Regions from separate parts of the Allobosea sp. P5_A5 genome, predicted to be linked through region 2. Evidence: predicted binding sites of a transcription regulator. Region 2 holds the regulator's gene; the other holds the start of a gene.

Region 1 (3,405 bases), on a different contig from region 2:
AGCAGCTTGCCGATCACGACCGCGCCGTCATCGCCGGCATTGTCGACGATCTGGCGGGCCGGTGCCATGATCGCCTTGCGGACGATCTCGACGCCCGTCTTCTGGTCGGCATTCGCGGTGGCGATGGCGCCGACCGAGGAGAGCGCGCGAAGCAGGGCGACGCCGCCGCCCGGCAGGATGCCTTCCTCGACAGCGGCGCGAGTCGCGTTCAGCGCATCGTCGACACGGTCCTTCTTTTCCTTGACCTCGACCTCGGTCGCGCCGCCGACGCGGATGACCGCGACGCCGCCGGCGAGCTTGGCCAGACGCTCCTGGAGCTTCTCACGGTCGTAGTCCGAGGTGGTCTCCTCGATCTGCGCCTTGATCTGCGAGACGCGGCCTTCGATGTCGGACTTCTCGCCGGCACCGTCGATGATCGTGGTGTTCTCCTTCTCGATGCGCACCTTCTTGGCGCGGCCGAGCATGTCGAGCGTCACGGTCTCGAGCTTGATGCCGAGGTCTTCCGAGATCATCTGGCCCTTGGTCAGGATCGAGATGTCCTCGAGCATCGCCTTGCGGCGATCACCGAAGCCCGGAGCCTTGACGGCCGCGACCTTGAGGCCGCCACGGAGCTTGTTGACGACGAGCGTGGCCAGAGCCTCGCCTTCGACGTCCTCGGCGATGATGAGCAGCGGCTTGCCGGTCTGCACCACGGCCTCGAGGATCGGCAGCATCGCCTGGAGCGAGGACAGCTTCTTCTCGAAGATCAGGATGTAGGGGTCTTCCAGCTCGACGACCATCTTCTCCGAATTGGTGATGAAGTAGGGCGAGAGGTAGCCACGGTCGAACTGCATGCCTTCGACGACGTCGAGTTCGGTCTCGGCGGTCTTGGCTTCCTCGACGGTGATGACACCCTCGTTGCCGACCTTCTGCATGGCGGTGGCGATCATCTCGCCGACCGACTTGTCGCCGTTAGCCGAGATGGTGCCGACCTGCGCGACTTCCTCGTTCGAAGTCACCTTCTTGGAGTTCTTCTTGAGGTCGGCGACGATGGCCTCGACGGCCAGGTCGATGCCGCGCTTCAGATCCATCGGGTTCATGCCGGCGGCAACCGACTTGGCGCCTTCACGAACGATCGCCTGGGCCAGCACGGTGGCGGTGGTGGTGCCGTCGCCGGCATGGTCGTTCTGACGGGACGCGACTTCGCGAACCATCTGGGCGCCCATGTTCTCGAACTTGTCGGCGAGCTCGATCTCCTTGGCGACGGTGACGCCGTCCTTGGTGATGCGGGGAGCGCCGAACGACTTGTCGATCACGACATTGCGGCCCTTGGGACCCAGCGTAACCTTGACGGCATTGGCGAGAATGTCGACGCCGCGCAGCATCTTGTCGCGCGCATCGGTGGAGAATTTGACGTCTTTAGCAGCCATGAAAGCCACTCCTTATCAATTGAAATCGGGATGGTGCCGAGCCGTGGCGATTAGCCGACGATGCCCATGATGTCGGATTCCTTCATGATCAGGAGATCCTGGCCATCGATCTTGACCTCGGTGCCCGACCATTTGCCGAACAGGACGCGGTCGCCAGCCTTGACGTCGAGCGCGTTGAGCTTGCCGGCATCGTCACGGGCGCCGGGGCCGACGGCGACGATCTCGCCCTCTTGGGGCTTTTCCTTGGCGGTATCCGGGATGATGATGCCACCCTTGGTCTTCTCTTCGCCTTCCAGGCGGCGGACCACGACGCGGTCGTGCAGGGGACGGAAGTTCATGGTTCAGTCTTCCTCTCGAGTATCAATTAGTACGGGTGCCACGAAGGCATCGCCGATCTGTTAGCAGTCACCCTAGGGGAGTGCTAACGATGTCGCGGAGATAGGACACAGGCTGCCGAGAGTCAAGAAAGCGCCGGCCAACAAAGTGAATGCGCCTGCGACGCTCTCGCTTTCGCTTCAGGGCTGCGAGCACCCCCAGACCACGCTAAGATGGCGACATGACGACACCCGTGCCCGATCCGCGTCTCGACGACATCGCACGCAGCTGCGTCGCGCTGCATGTGCGCATGACGGCACGTGCCGTGACGCGGGCCTATGACGAGGCGATGCGCCCGAGCGGGCTGAAGATCACCCAGTTCGTGCTGCTTTCGGCGCTGAGCACCGGCCAGTGGAGGTCGATCACCGCGCTGGCCGAGCGCTTCGCGCTGGAGCGGACATCGCTGACCCGCAACCTCCAGCTCCTGGCGGCTGACGGCATGGTCGAGCCGGTGGATTGCCGTGGGCGGGCGGCAGTCTATGCGGTGACCGAGAAGGGCAGGGCGGCGATCGAGGCCGCGATCCCGCATTGGCGCGCCGCTCAGGAGAAGATCGAGGGCGGCATCGGCGAAGCCCGCTGGCGCGAGACCCGCGATGGGCTGAAGGCGCTGCGCCGGGCCGCACGCGGCGACGGCTGAGGATTCAGCCGGTCGCTGCCATCGATTGACGCGTGCTGCACCTGGCCGTTATCGTGCAGTTACACGGTAGAGGGAGAGGGTCATGGAACGCGTGTTCGGACTGGTCTCGCGCAAGACATTGATCGCCGGCGATGGCCTGGCCTTCCTGCGCGGCATGCTCGATGGAACCCACCCGGCGCCGCCTTTCGCTGACGCCTCCGACATCGATTTTGTGGAGGCCGAGGAGGGCCGCGTCGTCTTCACGGGCCGCCCCTCGGCGCGCTTCTTCAATCCGCTTGGCACGGTGCATGGCGGCTGGACGGCGACCATCCTCGATTCCGCCATGGCCTGCGCCGCGCATTCAACGCTGAAGGCTGGCGAGGGCTACACCACGCTGGAGATGAAGCTGAACTATGTTCGCCCGGTGATGCCGGACAGCGGGACGGTGCGTTGCGAGGGCCGCATCATCCATCGCGGCGGTTCCGTCATCACCACCGAAGGCAGCCTCCACGACGAAAGCGGCCGGCTTCTGGCGCACGGCACCGAGACCTGCCTGGTGTTTCGACCGAAGCCGGCTGCCGCTAGCGCCGGCTGACCGCGACCGCGCCGGCGACGATCAGCACGGCGCCGGCCAGCGTCGTGTAGAGCGGCACTTCCGCGAAGAAGACGAAGCCGAGCAGGCTGGCCCAGATCAGCGCGGTATAATCGATCGCCGCGAGCTTCGAGGCCGGCGCCCTTGCATAGGCCGAGGTCAGGAGCAGGTGCCCGGACACGCCGAGCACGCCCGCGCCCGCATAGGCGGCGAGATCGCGCCAGCCCATCGGTTCGAACTCCTGAAGCGCGGGAAGGGCGAGACAAAGCGCCGGCCCGATCGCCTGGAAGGCGACGATGACCGTCGGGTGTTCGCGCGTCGCGATCCGCCTCAGCAGGATGAGGTTGAACGCGTAACTCACCGCCGAGAACAGCGCTGCTGCGACGCCGAGCCCCGCACCGCCGACATGGCCC
Region 2 (3,405 bases):
GAGTTCGCCAGCCGAGACCAGCTCGACGCCATACGGCGCCAGCAGCTCGCGCATTTCGCGCAATTTGCCCTGGTTGTGGGTCGCGATCACTACTTTGCCGGTGAGGAGGCGATGGGTGGTCATCGTTTGAGTATCCTATGGACCCTCTTAGTCATCCCGGGCTTGACCCGGGATTCATTCCAGAACGCTCCCGATGGAGGTTCGGGCATGGATCCCGGATCTTCGCTTCGCTACGTCCGGGATGACGCCGTGTTTTATGATTGCCGTTACGCCACAGCCGCTTTCTGCAGCGCCACAAGTTTGCTCACGCCGCCCTTGGCGAGCTTGAGCAAGGCCATCAGCTCCTCCTCGGAGAACGGCGCGCCCTCGGCCGTGCCCTGCACCTCGACGAGGCCACCCGAGCCGGTGATGACGAAGTTGGCGTCGGTCTGGGCGCCGGAATCCTCGACATAATCGAGGTCGAGCACCGGATTGCCAGCGACGATGCCGCAGGAGATCGCCGCGACATGGTCCTTCAGCGGGTTGGTCCCCTTCAGCAGATTGCGGCCTTCCATCCATTTCAGCGCGTCGTGCAGCGCGACCCAGGCGCCGGTGATCGAGGCGGTGCGGGTGCCGCCATCGGCCTGGATCACGTCGCAATCGACGACGATCTGGCGCTCGCCGATCGCGGTGAGATCGACCACAGCGCGCAGGGAACGGCCGATCAGGCGCTGGATTTCCTGCGTCCGGCCCGAAGGCTTGCCGGAGGTGACCTCGCGGCGCGTGCGCTCATGGGTGGCGCGCGGCAGCATCGAATACTCAGCGGTGACCCAGCCCTTGCCGGTGCCGCGCAGCCAGGGCGGACCCTTTTCCTCGACGGTCGCGGCACAAAGCACCTTGGTCTCGCCGAACGTCACCATGCACGAGCCCTCGGCATAGCGCACGACGCCACGTTCGAGCGTGACCTTGCGCATCTCGTCGGCGGCGCGTTTGGAGGGTCGCATGAAGAGGTCCCGATCTTTATGAGAAGACGCGGCTTTTAGGCGCTCCCACCCGGCGGGGCAAGGCGTGCAGGCGCCATGCCCCTTGATTGCCCGCGCGGCATGACGACAATAGGTCCGTCAACGAGGATGAGCCCGTAAAAGGCCGATGAGCGCGCAGACCACCCGCCCGGACCCCGCCAGCAGCCTGATCGAAACCGATCTGCGCTCGCGCGAGATCTTTCGGCAGATCATCGACGGCTATATGACGACCGGCGAACCCGTCGGCTCGCGCAACATCGCGCGGCTGCTGCCGATGGCGCTGTCGCCGGCGACGGTGCGCAACGTCATGACAGACCTCGAACTGGCCGGGCTGATCTACGCGCCGCACACCTCGGCCGGGCGTCTGCCCACCGAGCGGGGACTGCGCTTCTTCGTCGATGCGATGATGGAGGTCGGCAACCTGACCTCCGAGGAGCGCAAGCGCATCGAGGTGCAGATCAAGGCCGCGGCCGGCCAGCGAAGCCTCGACCAGACGCTGACCGAGGCTTCCGCGATGCTGTCGGGCCTCTCGCGCGGGGCTGGCGTCGTGGTGACGACCAAGGCCGACCCCCGCTTGAAGCACATCGAATTCGTCCGGCTCGACCCCGCGCGCGCGCTGGTCGTGCTGGTCTCGGAGGACGGAACGGTCGAGAACCGTCTGCTCGCCTTGCCGCTGGGCCTGCCGGCCTCGGCCCTGACGGAGGCGGCGAACTTCCTGAATGCCCGCGCGCTCGGCAAGACCCTGGGCGAGTTGCGCGGCGAGATCGGGATGCAGCGCGCGGTGATGGAGCGCGAGCTCGACACGCTGACGGCGAAGCTCGTCGAAAGCGGCATCGCGACACAATCGGGCCCCGGCAATGATCGCCATCTGATCGTGCGCGGGCAGGCCAATTTGCTGGAGGATCTCCGGGCGCAGGAGGATCTCGAACGCATCCGCCTGCTCTTCGGCGATCTGGAAACGCAGACCGACATGATCGACCTGCTGACGCGGGCCGAGGAGGGCGACGGGGTGCGAATTTTCATCGGCTCTGAGAACAAGCTGTTCTCGATGTCGGGCTCCTCGATGGTGGCCGCGCCCTTCCGCGACGCCGAGCAGCGCATTGTCGGTGTGGTCGGCATTATCGGGCCGACACGGCTGAACTATGCCCGCATCGTGCCGATGGTGGACTACACGGCCAAGGTCGTCGGGCGCATGCTGGATGGCGGGCGGTGAGGCTCGCCGCCATCGCGCTCGGAGCCTTCTTGATGACAGCAAATGCCGCCAACAGCGCGCCGGCCCTGACTGCCGCGGCCGAAGCGGGTCGCTCCGCCGAGATCGAACGGCTGATCGCCTCCGGCGTCGATCTCGAGGCGCGCGATGGCCAAGGCCGCACCGCACTGCTGCTGGCGGTGGCCGGGAACCATGTCGCGATGGCGAAGGCGCTGCTCGCGGCTGGCGCCAGCCCCAACACGCAGGCCGCCAACCGCGACACGCCCTGGCTGCTGGCCGGTGCTTCCGGCCGGACCGAAATCGTCGCCGCGATGCTGCCGCTGAAGCCGGATCTGGCCTTGCGCAACCGCTATGGCGGCAATGCGCTGATCCCGGCCTGCGAGCGCGCCCATGTCGAGACGGTGAAACTATTGCTCACCAGCGGGATCGAGCTGAACCACGTCAACGACCTCGGCTGGACCTGCCTGCTGGAAATCGTGATCCTAGGCGATGGCGGGCCGCGCCATCAGGAGGTCGCGACGCTGGTGCTCGCCGCCGGCGCCGACCCGAACCTTGCCGACAGGGACGGCGTTACCCCGCTTGGCCATGCCAAAGCGCGCGGGCAAAGCGCGGTGGGACGCCTGATCGAGCAGGCGGGCGGGCGCTTAAGTCGATGAGTTGGCTTTGCGGGCGGAAACCGCTATCGAGCGGCAGGTTTCTCTTCGCATTCAGGCCAGACCCATGTCCGACCAGCTTCCCGACCGTCTCTCCGTCAACCCGGACAGCCCCTTCTATAATGAAGCGGTGCTGGCGCGGGATGTCGGCATCCGCTTCAAGGGCGTCGAGAAGAACAATGTCGAGGAATATTGCGTCTCCGAAGGCTGGGTGAAGGTCGCGGCCGGCACCGCCAAGGACCGCTTCGGCAAGCCGATGACAATCACGCTCAAGGGGCCGGTTGAGCCTTATCTGCGCAGCGAAGGCAGTGAAGCCAAGGAAGACTGAGCTTCTTTCACGCGGCCATTCGGCGTCATTCTCGGGCGCCGCATAGCGGCGACCCGGGAATCTCTTCGAGGATGAGACACCGGAACCTCCCTCTGTGAGAGATGCTCGGGTCAAGCCCGAGCATGACGCCCGCTCACGCCAGATTCTTGAAGAAAAACGTCGAGCCGCATTCGGCGCCGTCCGGCATCAGCGCGTAGCGCGGGATGGTGCCGA

Evidence for each region. Region 2 encodes HrcA, which represses chaperone genes, less so after heat shock. Its sites were predicted from a motif close to GTTAGCACTCNCNNNNNGNGAGTGCTAAC; they were not measured.
Region 1: a site for HrcA is predicted at 1,807-1,835, ahead of groES (co-chaperone GroES). Genes of this name have one in related genera too.

The regions. Positions count from the first base shown of each region.
Region 1 is NZ_JBFUKY010000003.1:416,737-420,141, forward strand. It holds gene groL (chaperonin GroEL) at 1-1,409, opposite strand, end outside; gene groES (co-chaperone GroES) at 1,460-1,747, opposite strand; gene AC1DR6_RS08835 (MarR family winged helix-turn-helix transcriptional regulator) at 1,966-2,421, shown strand; gene AC1DR6_RS08840 (PaaI family thioesterase) at 2,504-2,995, shown strand; gene AC1DR6_RS08845 (DMT family transporter) at 2,982-3,405, opposite strand, start outside.
Region 2 is NZ_JBFUKY010000008.1:64,595-67,999, forward strand. It holds gene rdgB (RdgB/HAM1 family non-canonical purine NTP pyrophosphatase) at 1-123, opposite strand, end outside; gene rph (ribonuclease PH) at 267-983, opposite strand; gene hrcA (heat-inducible transcriptional repressor HrcA) at 1,129-2,214, shown strand; gene AC1DR6_RS16230 (ankyrin repeat domain-containing protein) at 2,247-2,867, shown strand; gene AC1DR6_RS16235 (DUF3297 family protein) at 2,932-3,192, shown strand; gene AC1DR6_RS16240 (N-acetyltransferase family protein) at 3,326-3,405, opposite strand, start outside.